One region of the Embleya scabrispora genome, then DNA from elsewhere that is predicted to be linked to it. Evidence: riboswitches for the same ligand, from Rfam matches in the RefSeq annotation. Region 1 holds a riboswitch; the other holds the start of a gene.
The links. A riboswitch is a leader RNA that binds a small molecule or an ion and turns the genes downstream of it on or off. The one in region 1 is predicted to bind cobalamin.
Positions count from the first base shown of each region.

Region 2: linked by a shared signal. The riboswitch ahead of metE (5-methyltetrahydropteroyltriglutamate--homocysteine S-methyltransferase) and the one ahead of B4N89_RS48435 (ABC transporter substrate-binding protein) in region 1 are both predicted to bind cobalamin.

Region 1 covers NZ_MWQN01000004.1:396,427-401,080, reverse strand. Annotated here, with positions in the region: gene B4N89_RS42265 (hypothetical protein) at 1-397, shown strand, start outside; gene B4N89_RS42260 (sensor histidine kinase) at 400-1,608, shown strand; gene B4N89_RS42255 (response regulator transcription factor) at 1,605-2,288, shown strand; cobalamin riboswitch at 2,337-2,551, shown strand; gene B4N89_RS48435 (ABC transporter substrate-binding protein) at 2,570-3,649, shown strand; gene B4N89_RS42250 (FecCD family ABC transporter permease) at 3,646-4,654, shown strand, end outside.
Region 2 covers NZ_MWQN01000001.1:6,228,615-6,233,268, forward strand. Annotated here, with positions in the region: gene metE (5-methyltetrahydropteroyltriglutamate--homocysteine S-methyltransferase) at 1-2,072, opposite strand, end outside; cobalamin riboswitch at 2,237-2,455, opposite strand; gene B4N89_RS27165 (flagellar hook-length control protein FliK) at 2,684-3,217, opposite strand; cobalamin riboswitch at 3,401-3,475, opposite strand; gene B4N89_RS27170 (cobalamin-binding protein) at 3,751-4,654, opposite strand, start outside.

The DNA of each region.
Region 1 (4,654 bases):
CACCGCAGGCAACGACACGGTGCTCATCGGCACGTTGGTGGCGATCGGCGCGGCGCTCGGCGTGGCGGGTGGCGTCTTCACCCGGATCCGCTCCGCCGGCGGGCATCTGCTGATCAAGGCCGGCGCCGTCTCGGCGGTGTTGTGGGTGCTGGGCATGGGGGCGCGGATGGGCTTCCAGGTATGGGTCGACCACGGCGGTGCCGACCACGTCGCCCGCTTCAGCCTCGACCACGACATCACCTCGGGTCGGGCATGGGTCGCGGCGTTCGTGCTGATGGCGGTGACCGAGGTCGTCACGCGGGTGGCCACGATCTTCGTACGGAGCCGGATGGTGGCCGCCCGGCAACCGGTGACCGCGGTGGCGCGTCCCGTGTCGTCCCTCGACCACGCGCTCTGACCATGGGATATGGTCGCGCCGTGCCCGTATCCGAGAGTGTTCCCGTCCCCGGGTCGGCCCGGGGACGGGAGTCCGGCCCGCGAGCGACGGCACGCCACGATCCCCGGGTGCAGTGGGTCGTCAGCCTCGGCGTCATCGCCGTGGGCATCGCGACGATCCGCCCGGTGGGCTCCAGCGGTCGCGGTCTGGCCGTCGTCGTCCTCATCGCGCTCAACTCCCTGTTCCTGCTGGGCCGCAACGTCCCCGAGGACAGGGTCCCCCCACGCGTGGGCGTGGTATGGATGGTGCTGGGCCTCGTGGCGGCGGCCGCCCTGGTCGGCACCGCCCGCGGCGGTACGAGCTATCTGTTCGCGTACTTCCTCGTCGGCCACATCGGCTACCGCCTGCCGCTTGCGCAGGCGGCCCCGCTCGCGGTGCTGGGCGGGCTGCTCTGCGGTGGCGTGCTGTACCTGCATCTCGGCCCGGGCCACGAGGCGTTGCCCTGGGGCCTGGGATTGTCCACCACCCTGCCGGTGGTGATGGGGATCATCAGCCGCAGTCGACAGCGGGCGGTGGAGGCCGTGATCGAATCCGCCGAATCCGCCGAGCGCGCCGCCCGCGCCGAGGCCCGCACGGCCGCACTGGCCGAGCGCAGCCGGATCGCCCGGGACGTGCACGACGTCCTCGCACACTCGCTGGCCGGCATCAACATGCAACTCGAACTCGTCGACGCCCTCCTCGACACGGGCGACCTGGCCAAGGTTCGCGAAGCCAACGACAAGGCGCACAGTCTGGTGAAAGAGAGCCTGAAGCAGGCCCAATGGACCGTCCACGCGCTGCGCGAGGACGCGCTGCCGCTCATGGCGAGCCTGACCGCCATGGTCGAGTCGTCGGGCCACCGGGACGCGCTCACCGTCGGCGGCACCGTACGCGAACCACCCGCCCGGACGGTCCAGCACCTGCTGCGGATCGCCCAGGAGGCGCTGACCAACGCCGCCCGGCACGCCCCCGGCGGCGATGTGCGGGTGGAGGTGACGTTCGCAGCCGCGTCGATCACACTGCGGATCCGCAACGGCCCCGCCACCTTGGAGGCGGCCGGGCCCGGCGGCGGCATGGGACTGATCGGCATGCGCGAACGCATCGCCATGGTGGACGGAACCCTCACGGCCGGACCGATCACCGAAGGACCGGAACGAGGCGGCTGGCAGGTGGAGGCGGTGATCCCGGAATGAACGACACCACAGGGCACGACCCGCGATCGGCCGACGCGACCCGGCGGCTGCGGGTGGTGGTGGCCGACGACCAGGCCGCCATCCGCGAACCGCTGGCGGCCGTGCTCGCGCTCGCCGAGGACATAGACGTCGTCGCGGCCGCCGCGGACGGGGACGAGGTGCTCGCCGCCGCGGCCGCGGGCCCGGTGGACGTGGTGCTCATGGACCTGCGCATGCCCCGGACCGACGGCATCGAGGCGACCCGGCGACTGACCGAGGAACACCCCGGGGTGGCCGTCGTCGTCCTGACCACCTTCGCCGACGACGACTCGATCCTGGCCGCGCTGAGCGCGGGTGCGCGCGGCTACCTGACCAAGAACGCGGGCCGCCAGGACATCGTCCGCGCGATCCGGGCCGCCGCCGCGGGCCAGTCCGTGCTCGACCGCGAGGTCCAGGACCGGCTGCTCGCCACCGTCCGCACCCGGGCCACGACGCCGAAAGACAACCTCCCCGACGACATAACACCCCGTGAACGCGAAGTCCTCGCGCTCATCGGCCAAGGCCTGCCCAACCGGGCCATCGCCGAGAAACTCTTCATCAGCGAGGCCACCGTCAAGACCCACATCAACAACCTTTTCGCCAAAGCCGGCATTCGCGACCGCGCCGACGCGGTGCGCCGAGCCATCGCGGCGGGTCTGTAACGCGGTTCCGGCTCCGGCCGCCGCGTCGAGCGCCGGCGAGACGCGACGAGCGGTTTGGTAGCCTGTGGCCGCCGTGGTGTACGGGAAGCCGGTCGAATGCCGGCGCGGCCCTCGCCACTGTAGCCGCGGAGTTCCGCAGCCCTCGCCGACCGCTCCCCAGGCGGTCGGGGTCACTGGATGGATCGGGAACGAGCCAACCGGGAAGGCCGGCCGCGGAGCGTCGATGCGGAAGCCAGGAGACCGGCCACGGCGCGACATGTTCCACGAGGGTTGGAGAACACATGCCCCGCGCTGCCCTGCGCCCGTTTCGAGCCGAACGTTCCATACCTCCGGCGGGCGCCCCGCACTCCGTGCGCCCCATACGCTCCACCCGCTCCGGTCTCGCCGCCGTGGCGCTCCTGCTCGTCGGCGCGCTCGGCGCCTGCACGGGCGCGCCCGAGGCCGACAAGCCCGTCGCGGCGGCGGGGAGCAGCCACCCGACACCGGTGAGCGTGAACAGGTGCGGCGTCACCACCACCGTGACGGCACCGCCGGCCCGGCTGGTCACCCTCAACCAGGGCGCCACCGAAGTCGCCCTGGCCCTCGACCTGCAGACCCGGATGGCCGGAACGGCGTACCTCGACGACGCGGTCCCGGCGCGATGGAAGACGGCCTACGACACCGTCCCGGTGCTCTCCGAGAAGTACCCGTCCAAGGAGAAACTCCTCGCGGCGCGCCCGGACTTCCTCTACGCCTCCTACTCCAGCGCGTTCACCGACAAGGTGGCGGGCACGCGGGACGAACTGGGTTCCCAGGGCATCACCACCTACCTGTCGCCGCTGGGTTGCGCCGACGGCAAGCAGTCGGCGTCGCCCTCCTTCCAGGCGGTATGGGACGAACTGGGCGATGTCGCCGAGCTGTTCGGCGTCGCACCGCGTGCCGCCGCCATCCGGGACACGCAGCAGCGGCAACTGGCCGAAGTCACCGCCAAGTCGACGGGCAAGGGCCTGAAGGTGCTCTGGTACGACTCGGATACCAAGACCCCCTACGTCGGCGCGGGCCACGGCGGACCCCAGCTCGTGCTCGACGCCGTCGGCGCCCGCAACGTCTTCGACACGCTGCCCGGTGGCTGGAAGAGCACGAGTTGGGAGCAGGTGGTCGCGGCGGACCCGGACGCCATCGTGCTCGCGGACGCCGGGTGGGACACCGCACAATCCAAGATCGACTATCTCGAACACGACCCCGTGCTGAGCAAGCTCAAGGCCGTCCAACGCCGTGCGTACGTGGTCGTGCCGTTCTCCGAGTCGACCCCCGGCGTGCAACTCGCCGACGGTGCCGTCCGGGTCTCGGCCGGCCTGGGCAACCTGACTCCGCGTCCGTGACCGCTCGTCCCGCCGCACGACTCGCCGGCGCGAGTCGTGCGGCGGTGGCCCTGGCCGTCGCCGCAGTGCTGCTGCTGTCCACCGTTGTGCTCGGCCTCGCCGTGGGATCGGTGCACGAGCCGCCGCACGTCGTGGCCGACGTGGTGCTGCGCCGACTGGGCCTCGGTGGCTCCGACGTCACGCCGTTGGACGATCAGATCGTCTGGCAACTTCGGCTGCCGCGCGTCCTGGGGGCCGCCGCGACCGGCGCGGGACTCGCGGTGTGCGGGGCCGTGTTGCAGACCCTGACCGGCAACGACCTGGCCGACCCCTACCTGCTCGGGATCTCCAACGGCGCCGCCGTCGGCGCGGTCACCGTGATCGTCCTCGGTGTAGGGGTCTCCGGCACCGCGGGAATCGGCGCGCTCCCGGCCGCCGCCTTCGTCGGTGCCCTGCTCGCCGTCCTCGTCGTGCTGACCCTGGCCGGGGCGCACAGCCGGACCCTGCCGGCCTCGCGAACCGTGCTGGCCGGCATCGCGGTGGGGCAGTTGTGCGGCGCGTACACCTCGTTCGTCGTGCTCGTCCTCGGCGACCGCAACGCCGCTCGCGGCGTCATGGAGTGGACGCTGGGTTCGGTGGCCGGGGTGCGGTGGAACACGGCCGTCTTCCTGGTCGCGGTGGCCGTCCTCGGCACGGTGGCGATGGGCGCGGCCGCCCGGGACCTCGACGCGTTCGCGTTCGGCGAGACCGCGGCCCGTTCCGTCGGCGTGCACGTCGAACGGACCCGCTGGGCCCTGATCGCCGCGGCGGCGCTGGTGACCGCGTGTCTGGTGGCCAATACCGGCGTCATCGGGTTCGTGGGTCTGGTCGTGCCGCACGTGGTCCGCCTGGTGTGCGGTCCGCGCCACGCCCTCCTGCTGCCGATGTCCGCACTCGTGGGCGCGTCGCTGCTCGTGGGCAGCGACATCGTGGCGCGCTCGGTGCTCCCGGAGCAGGAGATCCCCGTCGGCGTCGTCACCGCCGGGC
Region 2 (4,654 bases), on a different contig from region 1:
TCGCCGGCGACCTGCATGTGCGAACGGGCCGCCTCCAGGCTGATCACGTCGGCGTCGAGGTCGTCGATGGCCTGCACGATGTCGCCGAACTCGGCGTAGCACATGTGGGTGTGGATCTGGGTCGCCGCGCGTACGCCGGACGTGCTCAGGCGGAATGCCTCGGTGGCCCAGGCCAGGTATTCGGCGTGGTCCACGGCGCGCAGCGGCAGCGTTTCGCGCAACGCGGGTTCGTCCACCTGGATGACCGAAGTCTCGGCCGCCTCAAGGTCGTTGACCTCGTCGCGCAGCGCGAGCGCGACCTGTCGGGCGGTGTCGCCGAGCGGTTGGTCGTCGCGGACGAAGGACCAGGCGAGCATGGTCACCGGTCCGGTCAGCATGCCCTTGACGGGTCGGTCGGACAACGACTGGGCGAACGAGGTCCAGCGCACGGTCATCGGTTCGGGACGGGAGATGTCGCCGGCCAGGATCGGCGGGCGTACATACCGGGTGCCGTACGACTGGACCCAGCCGTGTCGGGTGGCCACGTATCCGGTGAGCTGTTCGGCGAAGTACTGGACCATGTCGTTGCGTTCGGCCTCACCGTGCACCAGGACGTCGATGCCGGCCTTCTCCTGGAAGGAGATCACGTCGCGGATCTCGGCTTCGATGCGCTCCTCGTACCCGGCGCCGTCGATGCGTCCCGCGCGCAGGTCGGCGCGGGCGGCGCGCAGTTCGGCGGTCTGCGGGAAGGAGCCGATGGTGGTCGTGGGCAGCAACGGCAGGCCCAGGTGCGCGCGCTGGGCCTCGGCCCGTTCGGCGTACGGCTTGCCGCGGCGCGCGTCGGCTTCGGTGACCGCGGCGGCGCGGGCGCGTACGGCGGGGTCGTGGGTGAGTGCGGAGGCCTTGCGCGCGGCCAGGTCGGCGCGGTTGGCGGCGAGGTGGGTCGCGATGGTGTCGGTGCCCTGGCTCAGACCGCGGGCCAGGGTGACGATCTCCTCGGTCTTCAGCCGGGCGAAGGCGAGCCATCGGGCGATCTGGGGGTCGATGTCGCGTTCCGCGTCGGCGTCCAGCGGCACGTGCAACAGCGAGCAGGAGGCGGCGACGTCGACGCGGTCGGCCAGGCCCAGCAGTATGCCGAGCGTGGTCAGCGACTTGCCGAGGTCGTTGATCCACACGTTGCGGCCGTCCACGACGCCGGCGACCAGACGTTTGCCGGGCAGCCCGCCGACGGCGGCCAGCGCGTCCAGGTTGGCGGCGGCGGAGCCGGTGAAGTCCAGTGCCAGGCCCTCGATCGGGGCCTTGGCCAGGGTGGGCAGCGCCTCGCCGAGCCGGTCGAAGTACGAGGCCACGAGGAGCTTGGGCCGGTCGGTCAGTCCGCCGAGGTCGCGGTAGACGCGGGCTGCGGCGCCCAGTTCGGCGAAGCTGCGGTCCTGCACCAGCGCCGGCTCGTCGAGTTGTACCCACTCGGCCCCGGCTCCGCGCAGGTCGGCGAGCAACCGCGCGTACACCGGAAGCAGCCGGTCCAGCAGGGTCAGCGGCTGGAAGTCGGCCGCTACGCCCGGTGCGGGCTTGGCCAGTAGGAGGTAGGTGAGCGGGCCCACCAGCACCGGCCGGGCGGTCAGGCCCAGCGCGACGGCCTCTCGGAACTCGGCTACCTGCTTCGTGGAGTTCGCCTCGAAGACGGTGTCCGGCCCGAGTTCGGGGACGAGGTAGTGATAGTTGGTGTCGAACCACTTGGTCATCTCGAGCGGCGCGACGTCTTGCGTGCCGCGGGCCATGGCGAAGTAGCCGTCCAGGGCGTCGGCTTCGACGGCGGCGCGATGCCGGGCCGGGATGGCGCCCACGGCGACGGTGGTGTCGAGGACGTGGTCGTACAGCGAGAAGTCGCCGGTGGGCACCTCGTGGATGCCGGCCTCGGCGAGGCGTCGCCAGTTGGCGAGGCGCAGTTCGGCCGAGGTGTCCCGAAGCGCCTGTGCGTCGATGCGGCCGGCCCAGTAGCCCTCGACGGCCTTCTTCAGTTCCCGGTTCGGGCCCTGACGGGGATAGCCGTACACGGTGGCACGGGCTGCCGCGGCTGCGGTCTTGGTGGTCACGGAACTCTCCTTCGCGAGCCTGTCGACAAGATCCCGGAGATGGATCGCAGGCACGAAGGGATGGCAAACCACACGGGCCACGTCGGCGTACTCGCGCGCACATACGTGTCCCACCGGTTGTCCGCCGACCCGCCCACGAGGTCACCGAGCTCTCCGTGCGCTGCGACAGCGCACGGGCAGTGGCAGGTCTTCGGACTCGCGGGCACATCCACCAAGGGTGGACACCTACTGGCCGTCGCTTCCCGGATCCGACACGGATCCAGTGCTGTTGACGGCGGTCGTTCCCACTCACCGCTGCGGGGCAGTCCCGGATTCTCACCGGGTTCCCTCTTGCGACGCGCCTACCCGGATGGCAGGGCGAACCGACTGCGTGCGACAGCTTAGACGTACAAGAGGCACCCGGGGGAGCCCGGTGCACGCGCCCGAGGGCAAGAGCACGCCTCGAAGGCGTGGACGCAGCCGGCGTCGTTGCGATCGAGTCGGTGCTCGTGACGCGTTGCCGCGTTCGTCCCGGGCGGCCTGCCCCCACAGGGGGTGATCCTGTTGGAACGAACGCGGTCGCGACCTCGAGGCCGAGCCTGCCTCGGGGTCACCGGCGGATCGGATCGGCGCTACGGGCGCGTCGGGGCCACGCGCGGCGGCGGATTGGTGGTGTCCGTCTTGTCCTTGGAGAACGACCAACCCTCGAAGCTGCCCAGCGGAGGCTTGCGGGCGCTCGCGCCCCACGAACTGTAGGTCCAAGTGCCGTTGTTGGGCGCGTGCCAATAAGACCAGTAGGCGGATGCCGGCGGGGTGTTGACGCACGGTTCGGTGTCGACGCCGGGCTTGCCCTCGATCCGGCAGATGAACGCCTCGCCCCAGCGGTTGGTGCCCTGGATCTGGAAGCCGGCGTTCTTCAGCGCGGCCAAGCCCGTGGCCTGGTCGCCGGGCGCACAGCGAGTGAGCGTCGCCCCGCCGAGTTCCTGGAAGTCGACGATCACGGTGACGCCGTTGGCGTTCGGGCAGACGCCGGCGGAGCCCTTGGTGGGGTCGATGGCGTAGGCGGCCGGGGCGTTCACGGTGATCTGGGCGGTGGCGGGCAGCACGAGCAGGGCGAGCGCCCCGACCATCCGACCTATTCGAGCCTTGTTTCCACGAATCTTCACGCGCGGATCCCTTCGTGCGACGGGCGTCGGCGCGAGCGGCGAGAGCGATGCCGACCGGGCCGAGCGATGTTCCTCTCGGGACCGCGCACCCCCGGTATCCACCGACAAGACATCGCCGGACGTGAAATCCGGGCCTCAGCGTGCAGTCCACGACAGCTGGAGCCTCTAACTCGTACGAATCCAGGTGTTCCGACTCGCGGTGGCCTGCCGGCCACCGCCTACGGTTGCGGGTCAGCGCCGGATTTCGACCGGCTTCCCCTGGAATCCGAACTATGCGGTTGTCGCCGACCTGAAGAGAGCCAGCTTGCGGAGCGTACGAGATGCCCTGTTCTTCGGACAACGGGTCATACGACGAATCCGCGATGTCGTTCGTCACCTTCTTGGGTGCTCAACGCTGGTTTGCACAACGGCGGTTCGGTCAGCCGGGCCGCACTGGGCCCCACGACAGGGGGCAACGGCGCGTTTCGACGAGCAAGTTCGAGGAGCACGCGATGCCGGCGACAGGGCGCGTCGGCCCGCCGGTGAACCGGTGGTCAGCCGCGTGTCGTCTCCGCGCCCGCGTCGCCCGGCAGTCGTCGCGCCTCGGCGTGGGTCACCGGCGCACCGGCCGTGACGTCGTGCAATACCCATGCGAGCACCTCGGCGCCGCGCACCACACGGGGGCCGGGGCGGTTGAAGTACGCCGGTCCGTCGAGCACCCACACCCGCCCGGACCGCACGGCGGGCAGGTCCGACCATCCCGGCAGAGACGTCAGCAGGCTCGCCTCCGATTCGGTGCGCTCGGGCGCGAACCCGCACGGCAGCACCAGGATCACATCCGGCCGGGAGTCTCGAACCGCAGCCCACTCCACGGCTTTGGTGTGTTCGCCGGGCGCGGCGAGCAGCGGTTCGCCGCCGGCCAGGGCGATCTGCTCGGGGACCCAGTGCCCGGCGGGCCACAGCGGGTCGAGCCATTCGATGGCCGCGACCCGGGGCCTCGGCCGCCCCGCGACCGCCGCGGCCACGGCCGCCATGCGGGCCCGCAACTCCCGCAGCCGCGCGGCTGCGACGTCCGCGACTCCCAGCACCGCACCCACGTGGGTCAGTGTGTCGAGGACGTCCGGCAGCGTGCGCGGTTCCAGACTGACCACGCGCGGACCGGTGTCCAGAACCCGAACCGTCTCGGAGACCGCCGTGTACGACACCGCGCACACCGCGCACAGATCCTGCGTGAGGACGACATCGGGCGCCAACTCCGCGAGGCGCTCGGCGTCCAACGTGTACAGCGACGAACCCCGGTGCGCCGCACCGCCGACGGCCTCGGAGATCTCCCGACTGCTCAGCCGATCCGCATCGAACTCCGCACGGGTGACCACCGGCACCCCGGCGACATCCCCCGGCGGCCAGTCGCATTCGTGGGTGCGGCCTACCAAGTCGCCCACGAGTCCGAGTTCGGCG